Linked DNA regions of Algoriphagus machipongonensis. Each later gene encodes a partner of the first gene's protein in a complex. Links are inferred from orthologs where the notes say so. Each region holds a gene or a part of one and is shown on either strand. Other genes may lie near its edges.

Region 1 (3,250 bases):
AAGCTGTCTCAGCAAGTAGTTCTTCAATTCTAAGTAATTGATTGTACTTCGCCATTCTATCTGATCTGGAAGCTGAACCGGTCTTGATTTGACCGCAATTACAAGCTACTGCAAGATCTGCAATAGTGGAATCTTCAGTTTCTCCTGATCTATGAGACATAACAGCAGTAAAACCTGCCTTATGTGCCAAATCAATTGCATCTAAAGTTTCAGTCAATGTACCTATCTGGTTCACTTTGATCAAGATTGAGTTTGCAGACTTCTCTTCGATACCACGCTTCAAGAATTTCACGTTGGTCACAAAAAGATCATCTCCTACTAATTGTACTTTGTCTCCTATTTTAGCAGTCAACATCGCCCAACCTTCCCAATCTTCTTCACCACAACCATCTTCGATAGAGTCGATAGGATATTTTTCTGTCAGCTCAGCCAAGTAATCAACTTGCTCTGCTCTAGATCTAGCTTTTCCAGTTTCACCTTCAAACTTAGCATAGTTGTAAACGCCATCTTCGAAGAACTCAGAAGAAGCACAGTCTAATGCGATGGTAATATCCTTACCCGCAGTATAACCAGCTTTCTTGATTGCATCTAAAATACACTCCAATGCTTCTTCAGTTCCGCCAGAGAAGTTAGGTGCAAATCCACCCTCATCACCTACTGCAGTACTAAGGCCTTTGTCGTGAAGAATTTTCTTAAGGTTATGGAAAATTTCTGCGCCCATTCTCATCGCTTCAGAGAATGTTGGAGCACCAACTGGACGGATCATAAACTCTTGGAATGCAATTGGAGCATCTGAGTGAGATCCACCGTTGATGATATTCATCATTGGAACAGGAAGTGTTTTTGCGTTTACTCCACCTACGTATCTGAAAAGTGGAATACCCAAATCATCTGCAGCAGCTTTGGCTACAGCAAGAGATACACCAAGGATAGCATTCGCTCCTAGTTTAGATTTAGTTTCAGTTCCATCAAGATTGATCATCAAGTTATCAATCCCTCTTTGATCAAATACTGATTCACCGATCAATTCTGATTGAATTACTTCATTTACATTCTCTACTGCTTTCAAAACACCCTTTCCAAGGTATTTGCTTTTGTCTCCATCTCTCAATTCTACTGCCTCGTTAACACCTGTAGAAGCACCGCTTGGTACTGCTGCACGGCCAAAAGCACCAGAATCAGTAAGTACATCTACTTCAATAGTAGGGTTACCTCTGGAATCTAAAATTTGTCTTGCATGAACTGCTTGTATCAATGTCATAGTATAAAAGGTTATTGAGATTAATTTTTATTGATTAAAGAAATGAAATCGTCAAAAAGGTAACGAGAATCATGAGGCCCTGGTGAGGACTCTGGGTGATACTGAACTGAAAACGCAGGCTTATTTTTCAATTTAATACCTGCTACGGTATTATCATTCAAATGAACGTGAGTGATCTCCACATTTTCATTGCTTTCCGAATCTTCTCTGGAAATATTAAAACCATGATTTTGGGAAGTGATCTCACTTTTCCCTGTTTTCAAGTTTTTAATAGGATGGTTCAATCCTCTGTGTCCGTGGTGCATTTTATAAGTAGAGATGCCACAAGACTCAGCTAAGATCTGATGACCAAGACAGATTCCGAAAACAGGCTTTCCTGTTTCTAGAATTTCTTTGGTAGTCTCTACAGCATATTCCATTACAGCAGGATCACCAGGACCATTAGACAGGAAATAAGCTTGTGGTGCCCATGCTTCCATTTCAGCAAGTTTGGTCTTGGCTGGAAAAACTTTACAGTAAACGCCTCTGCTTGCTAGATTTCTCAAGATGTTTTTCTTGATACCGAAATCAAGACAAGCTACTTTAATACTAGAGTTTTCATCTCCTTCGAAGTAAGGCTCTTGAGTACAAACTTTCGATGAGAGCTCTAGGCCATCCATGTTAGGCACTTTATCCAATTCAGCTTTTAAGCCATCTAGATTCTCCTCGTATTCAGAACTAATGATAGCATTCATTGCTCCCTTAGACCTCAGGTGTCTCACGAGTTTTCGTGTATCTACATCTGCGATACCGGTAATTTTGTGAGATACCAGATAATCTTGCAAGGAACCAGATGCATCAATTCTGGAATAAATATCGGAGAAATTATTTACCACTATTCCTGCTACTGTAGGAGCATCTGATTCCACTTCGGAATCAATCACACCATAATTTCCAATATGTGGTGTAGTGGTTACAACAATTTGTCCCGTGTAGGATGGGTCGGTATAAATTTCCTGATATCCGGTCATACCGGTATTAAAGCAAATTTCACCACCGTTAGTACCGGGATTTCCAATAAGTGTGCCATGGAACTTTGTTCCATCGGCTAAGAGTAAAGTCGCTTTTTGTCTAATCATTTTCTAGAAAGTTGCCCAAAGTTAAAGATTTATTGGGAAGGAAGATAAATGGAATGGGTATAAAAAAAGGATTGAACAAAAGTCCAATCCTTTTTAATATCTAAGTCAACAATCAACTTATTTTTTTTCTTCAGTTTCACCTTCAGATGAATCAGCAGAAGCTTCTGGAGCTTTTGGCTCTTCAGTTTTAGCTTCAGGCGTGCTTTCTGCTTTTGTTTCAGCAGCAGCTTCATCTTTTTTGCCAGAACTTCTTCTAGATCTTCTAGTAGTTTTCTTAGTTGGCTTCGCATCTTTCAACATCAATTCGTTGAAATCTACTAACTCAATGATACACATCTCGGCATTATCACCTAGACGGAATCCAGTTTTGATGATACGAGTGTATCCTCCTGGACGTGTACCTACTTTTGCAATAACTTCTCCGAAAAGAGCGATGATAGCTTCTTTATTTTTCAGGTAAGAGAATGCAATTCTTCTGTTATGAGTAGTATCTTCTTTTGCTCTGGAAACCAATGGCTCCACATATTTCTTCAATTCTTTAGCCTTGGCAAGCGTAGTTGTAATACGCTTGTGAAGAATCAGGGAAGTGGCCATGTTGGAAAGCATAGCCTTCCTATGAGCGGCTTTCCTACCAAGGTGGTTAAATTTCTTACCGTGTCTCATCGTTATTTATTCTTCATCAAGTTTATACTTAGAAATATCCATCCCGAAGGTCAGACCTTTCTCTTGGATAAGCTGCTCCAGCTCGGCAAGGGATTTCTTACCAAAGTTTCTGAATTTCATCATGTCAGAAATTTCAAGTTTGGCAAGGTCACCAAGAGTTTTTACATCAGCAGCTTTAAGACAGTTGAATGCACGAACAGAAAGATCT
Region 2 (3,714 bases), 3.6 Mb from region 1 along the record:
AATCTGGATAAACCCTATATCATTCTTAATCCAGAACTAAAAAATCCAAGTGAGGAAATGTTTGAATTATGGGATGATTGCATGAGTTTTCCTAAGCTATTGGTAAAAGTGAGGAGGCATCAATCGCTTACTTTGTCCTATAGAGATCAAAATTGGACGCTTCAAGAATGGAAAGTTTCAGGAGAAAATTCCGAGTTAATTCAGCACGAATATGATCATTTGGACGGTGTGTTATGCACGATGCGTGCGATAGATCAGAAAAGCTTTCGTTGGAAAGAATGATTAGGTAGGTCCATTTATTTTGTTTGAGTAGGTTGAATTGAGGGGGCTTTTCCATTTTAATCAGAATTTCCCCTTCCTCTTCGGGATTTTTTTCTAATTTTGCCCCAATTTGGACGTAAGTAATTTCATCTCTCTATTCCCCTTTTGTAATGCCAAAAGAAAGTAGCATCAAGCACGTACTCATCATCGGTTCTGGTCCCATTGTCATAGGTCAAGCTTGCGAGTTTGACTATTCAGGTTCTCAGGCCGCCAGGTCTCTTCGTGAAGAAGGGATCACCGTGACATTGATCAATTCAAACCCTGCCACGATCATGACAGATCCAGTGACAGCAGACCATGTGTATTTGCTTCCATTGGAGAAAAAATCCATCGTGAAAATCCTCACTGAACATCCTGACATTGATGCAGTCTTACCTACTATGGGAGGACAGACAGCATTGAACTTAGCGATTGATTGTGATAAAGCCGGTATCTGGAAAAAATTCAATACACGCATGATTGGTGTAGATATCGACGCAATTGATACCGCAGAAGACCGGGAGAAATTCAAGGAGCTGATGAAGAAAATTGGAGTGTCTGTCTGTGAAGGTAGCACTGCAACCTCTTTTCTTCAAGGTAAAGAAATCGCTCAGGAAATTGGTTTCCCATTGATCATCAGAGCTTCCTATACATTAGGAGGTGCTGGAGGTGCCTTTGTGGAAAAAGCAGAGGACTTTGAAAAACTCCTAAGCGCTGGTCTTCAGGCTTCGCCAGTTCATGAAGTATTGATTGAGCAGAGTATCCTGGGATGGAAAGAATACGAGCTCGAAGTGATGCGTGATAACATCGGGAACATGATCGTGATCTGTTCTATCGAAAACTTTGACCCAATGGGGGTTCACACTGGTGATTCCATTACAGTGGCACCAGCAATGACACTACCAGATACTGTTTATCAGCGCATGAGAAATTATGCGATTACGATGATGAACAGCATCGGGACTTTTGCAGGTGGTTGTAATGTTCAATTCGCCGTAAGCCCTGATAATGAAACTATCATCGGGATCGAAATTAACCCTCGAGTATCTAGATCTTCCGCTTTAGCCTCTAAAGCTACAGGGTATCCTATTGCTAAAGTGGCTGCTAAGCTAGCGATTGGCTATAATTTGGATGAACTTCCTAATTCAATCACAGGAACTACTTCAGCGTATTTTGAGCCATCCATTGACTATGTGATTGTGAAAGTTCCACGTTGGAATTTTGATAAATTCAAAGGTTCGGATAGAAGACTGGGTCTTTCTATGAAGGCTGTTGGAGAAGTGATGGGAATCGGTAGAAACTTTCAGGAAGCCCTCCAGAAAGCATGTCAGTCTCTTGAGATCAAAAGAAATGGTTTAGGAGCTGATGGGAAAGAATTGAAGGATCAGGAAAAGATTCTTTATTCTTTAGCCAACCCAAGCTGGAATCGTTTATTCCATGTTTACGATGCCTTTAAATTGGGGATCTCTTTCCGTACTATTTATGATTTGACAAAAATCGATAAGTGGTTCTTGAGACAAATTGAGGAGTTGATCCACTTAGAGCATGAAATTGATAAGTATGACATCAATAACATTCCTTATGAGATCATGGATATGGCCAAGAAAAGAGGCTATGCCGATCGTCAATTAGCTCATTTATTGGGATGCTTAGAGAGTGAAGTATTTAATAAAAGATACCATGAGATGGGTATCAAGCGAGTATACAAACTTGTAGATACCTGTGCAGCTGAATTTGAAGCGCAGACTCCATATTATTACTCTTCCTTTGGTGAAGAGAACGAATCCACTACGACAGACCGTAAGAAGGTGGTAGTCTTAGGTTCAGGGCCCAACCGTGTAGGACAAGGGATTGAATTTGATTACTCTTGTGTGCATGGGGTTTTGGCTGCCAAAGAATGTGGCTATGAAACCATCATGATCAACTGTAATCCTGAGACAGTTTCTACAGATTTTGATATCGCAGATAAATTATATTTCGAACCAGTATTCTGGGAGCATATATATGAAATCATCTTGCACGAGAAGCCAGAAGGCGTAATCGTTCAGTTAGGTGGTCAAACTGCCTTGAAGCTTGCAGAAAAGCTTGAGAAATATGGTATCAAAATCATCGGAACTAGCTTTGAGGCTTTGGATCTTGCTGAAGATAGAGGAAGATTCTCTACCTTATTGAAAGAGAATGACGTTCCTTATCCAGAATTTGGAACAGTTCATACTACCGACGAAGCATTAGAACTCTGCAAAACGATTGGCTTCCCACTATTGGTTAGACCAAGTTATGTATTAGGTGGTCAAGGCATGAAGATCGTGATCAACGAGAAGGAGCTGGAAGAGCATGTTGTGGATGTGTTGAGAGATATCCCAAATAATGAGATCCTACTCGATCACTTCTTGGAAGGTGCTATTGAAGCTGAAGCAGATGCGATTTGTGATGGAGAAAATGTGTACATCATCGGAATCATGCAGCATATTGAGCCAGCGGGTATTCACTCTGGGGATTCTTACGCAGTTCTTCCTCCCTATAATTTGGGAGACTTGGTGATTCGACAGATTGAAACTTACACTGAGAAAATTGCCCTTGCATTGAAAACTGTCGGTTTGATCAATATCCAATTTGCGATCAAAAACGACAAGGTGTATATTATTGAGGCAAACCCAAGAGCTTCTCGAACCGTACCATTTATCTGTAAGGCTTATCGTGAACCTTATGTGAATTACGCCGTAAAGGTGATGTTGGGCGAGAAAAAAGTAACCGATTTTGAATTCAATCCGGTGAAAAAGGGTTATGCTATCAAGGAACCAGTTTTCTCATTCCATAAATTCCCGAATGTAAACAAAGAATTGGGGCCTGAAATGAAGTCTACCGGTGAGGCGATTTACTTTATCGATGACTTGATGGATGATTATTTCTTGAAAATTTACTCTGAGAGAAATCTCTATTTGAGTAGGTAATTAATATAAATCAAAAAGAATAGTTTTGGTAAAATTTCTTGTAATAGTACTTGGAGTAGGCTGGCTTTTGGGCCAGCTGATCCGTTATTTTCTTCGATCAAAACTGGCCAAATTTGCGCAGCAAGTAAATGAGGTGGCTAGGGAACAGGAGCGAGAGCAAAAGCATGCTTCTCGTCCGAAAGATGAGGTGATAGTGGATTACGTTCCGAAAACTTTTAAAGAGAAATCAAAAAAAGATGTTCAAGGCGGCGATTATGTCGACTACGAAGAAGTGAAGGAGTAATCCTTCACTTTTTTTTATCTCCTAGACTGTTAAGTCTTTGCAAAGTTTTTAGAAATCATCGTTTCTGGTGTTTTCCAGCTTCTCCAGAAGCTGGACTATGGTTGCTTAATTATAGGCTATGCTAGCCTGCACCAAAAAATCTTAAAACCGCTTTGGGTTTTGGTTCCAATCAAATAATTA

The links.
Region 2: the proteins of carA (region 1) and carB are in contact, whole or in part, in a solved structure (PDB 1KEE), measured with the Escherichia coli proteins. The link is inferred for Algoriphagus machipongonensis from one-to-one orthologs.

What each region holds. Positions count from the first base shown.
Region 1 is NZ_CM001023.1:4,391,036-4,394,285, forward strand. What follows is about bases 331-3,250. They hold carA (glutamine-hydrolyzing carbamoyl-phosphate synthase small subunit), read right to left. Parts: upstream 2,380-3,250; coding sequence 1,282-2,379; downstream 331-1,281. Other genes in these bases: eno (phosphopyruvate hydratase), read right to left, coding at 331-1,261; rplQ (50S ribosomal protein L17), read right to left, coding at 2,497-3,042; ALPR1_RS18560 (DNA-directed RNA polymerase subunit alpha), read right to left, coding at 3,049-3,250. In the rest of the region: more of eno, read right to left, coding at 1-330. UniProt on the Escherichia coli protein: Small subunit of the glutamine-dependent carbamoyl phosphate synthetase (CPSase).
Region 2 is NZ_CM001023.1:786,768-790,481, forward strand. What follows is about bases 68-3,451. They hold carB (carbamoyl-phosphate synthase large subunit), read left to right. Parts: upstream 68-431; coding sequence 432-3,251; downstream 3,252-3,451. Other genes in these bases: ALPR1_RS03325 (peptide deformylase), read left to right, coding at 68-282; ALPR1_RS03335 (DUF4834 family protein), read left to right, coding at 3,277-3,451. In the rest of the region: more of ALPR1_RS03325, read left to right, coding at 1-67; more of ALPR1_RS03335, read left to right, coding at 3,452-3,534; ALPR1_RS03340 (class I SAM-dependent methyltransferase), read right to left, coding at 3,651-3,714. UniProt on the Escherichia coli protein: Large subunit of the glutamine-dependent carbamoyl phosphate synthetase (CPSase).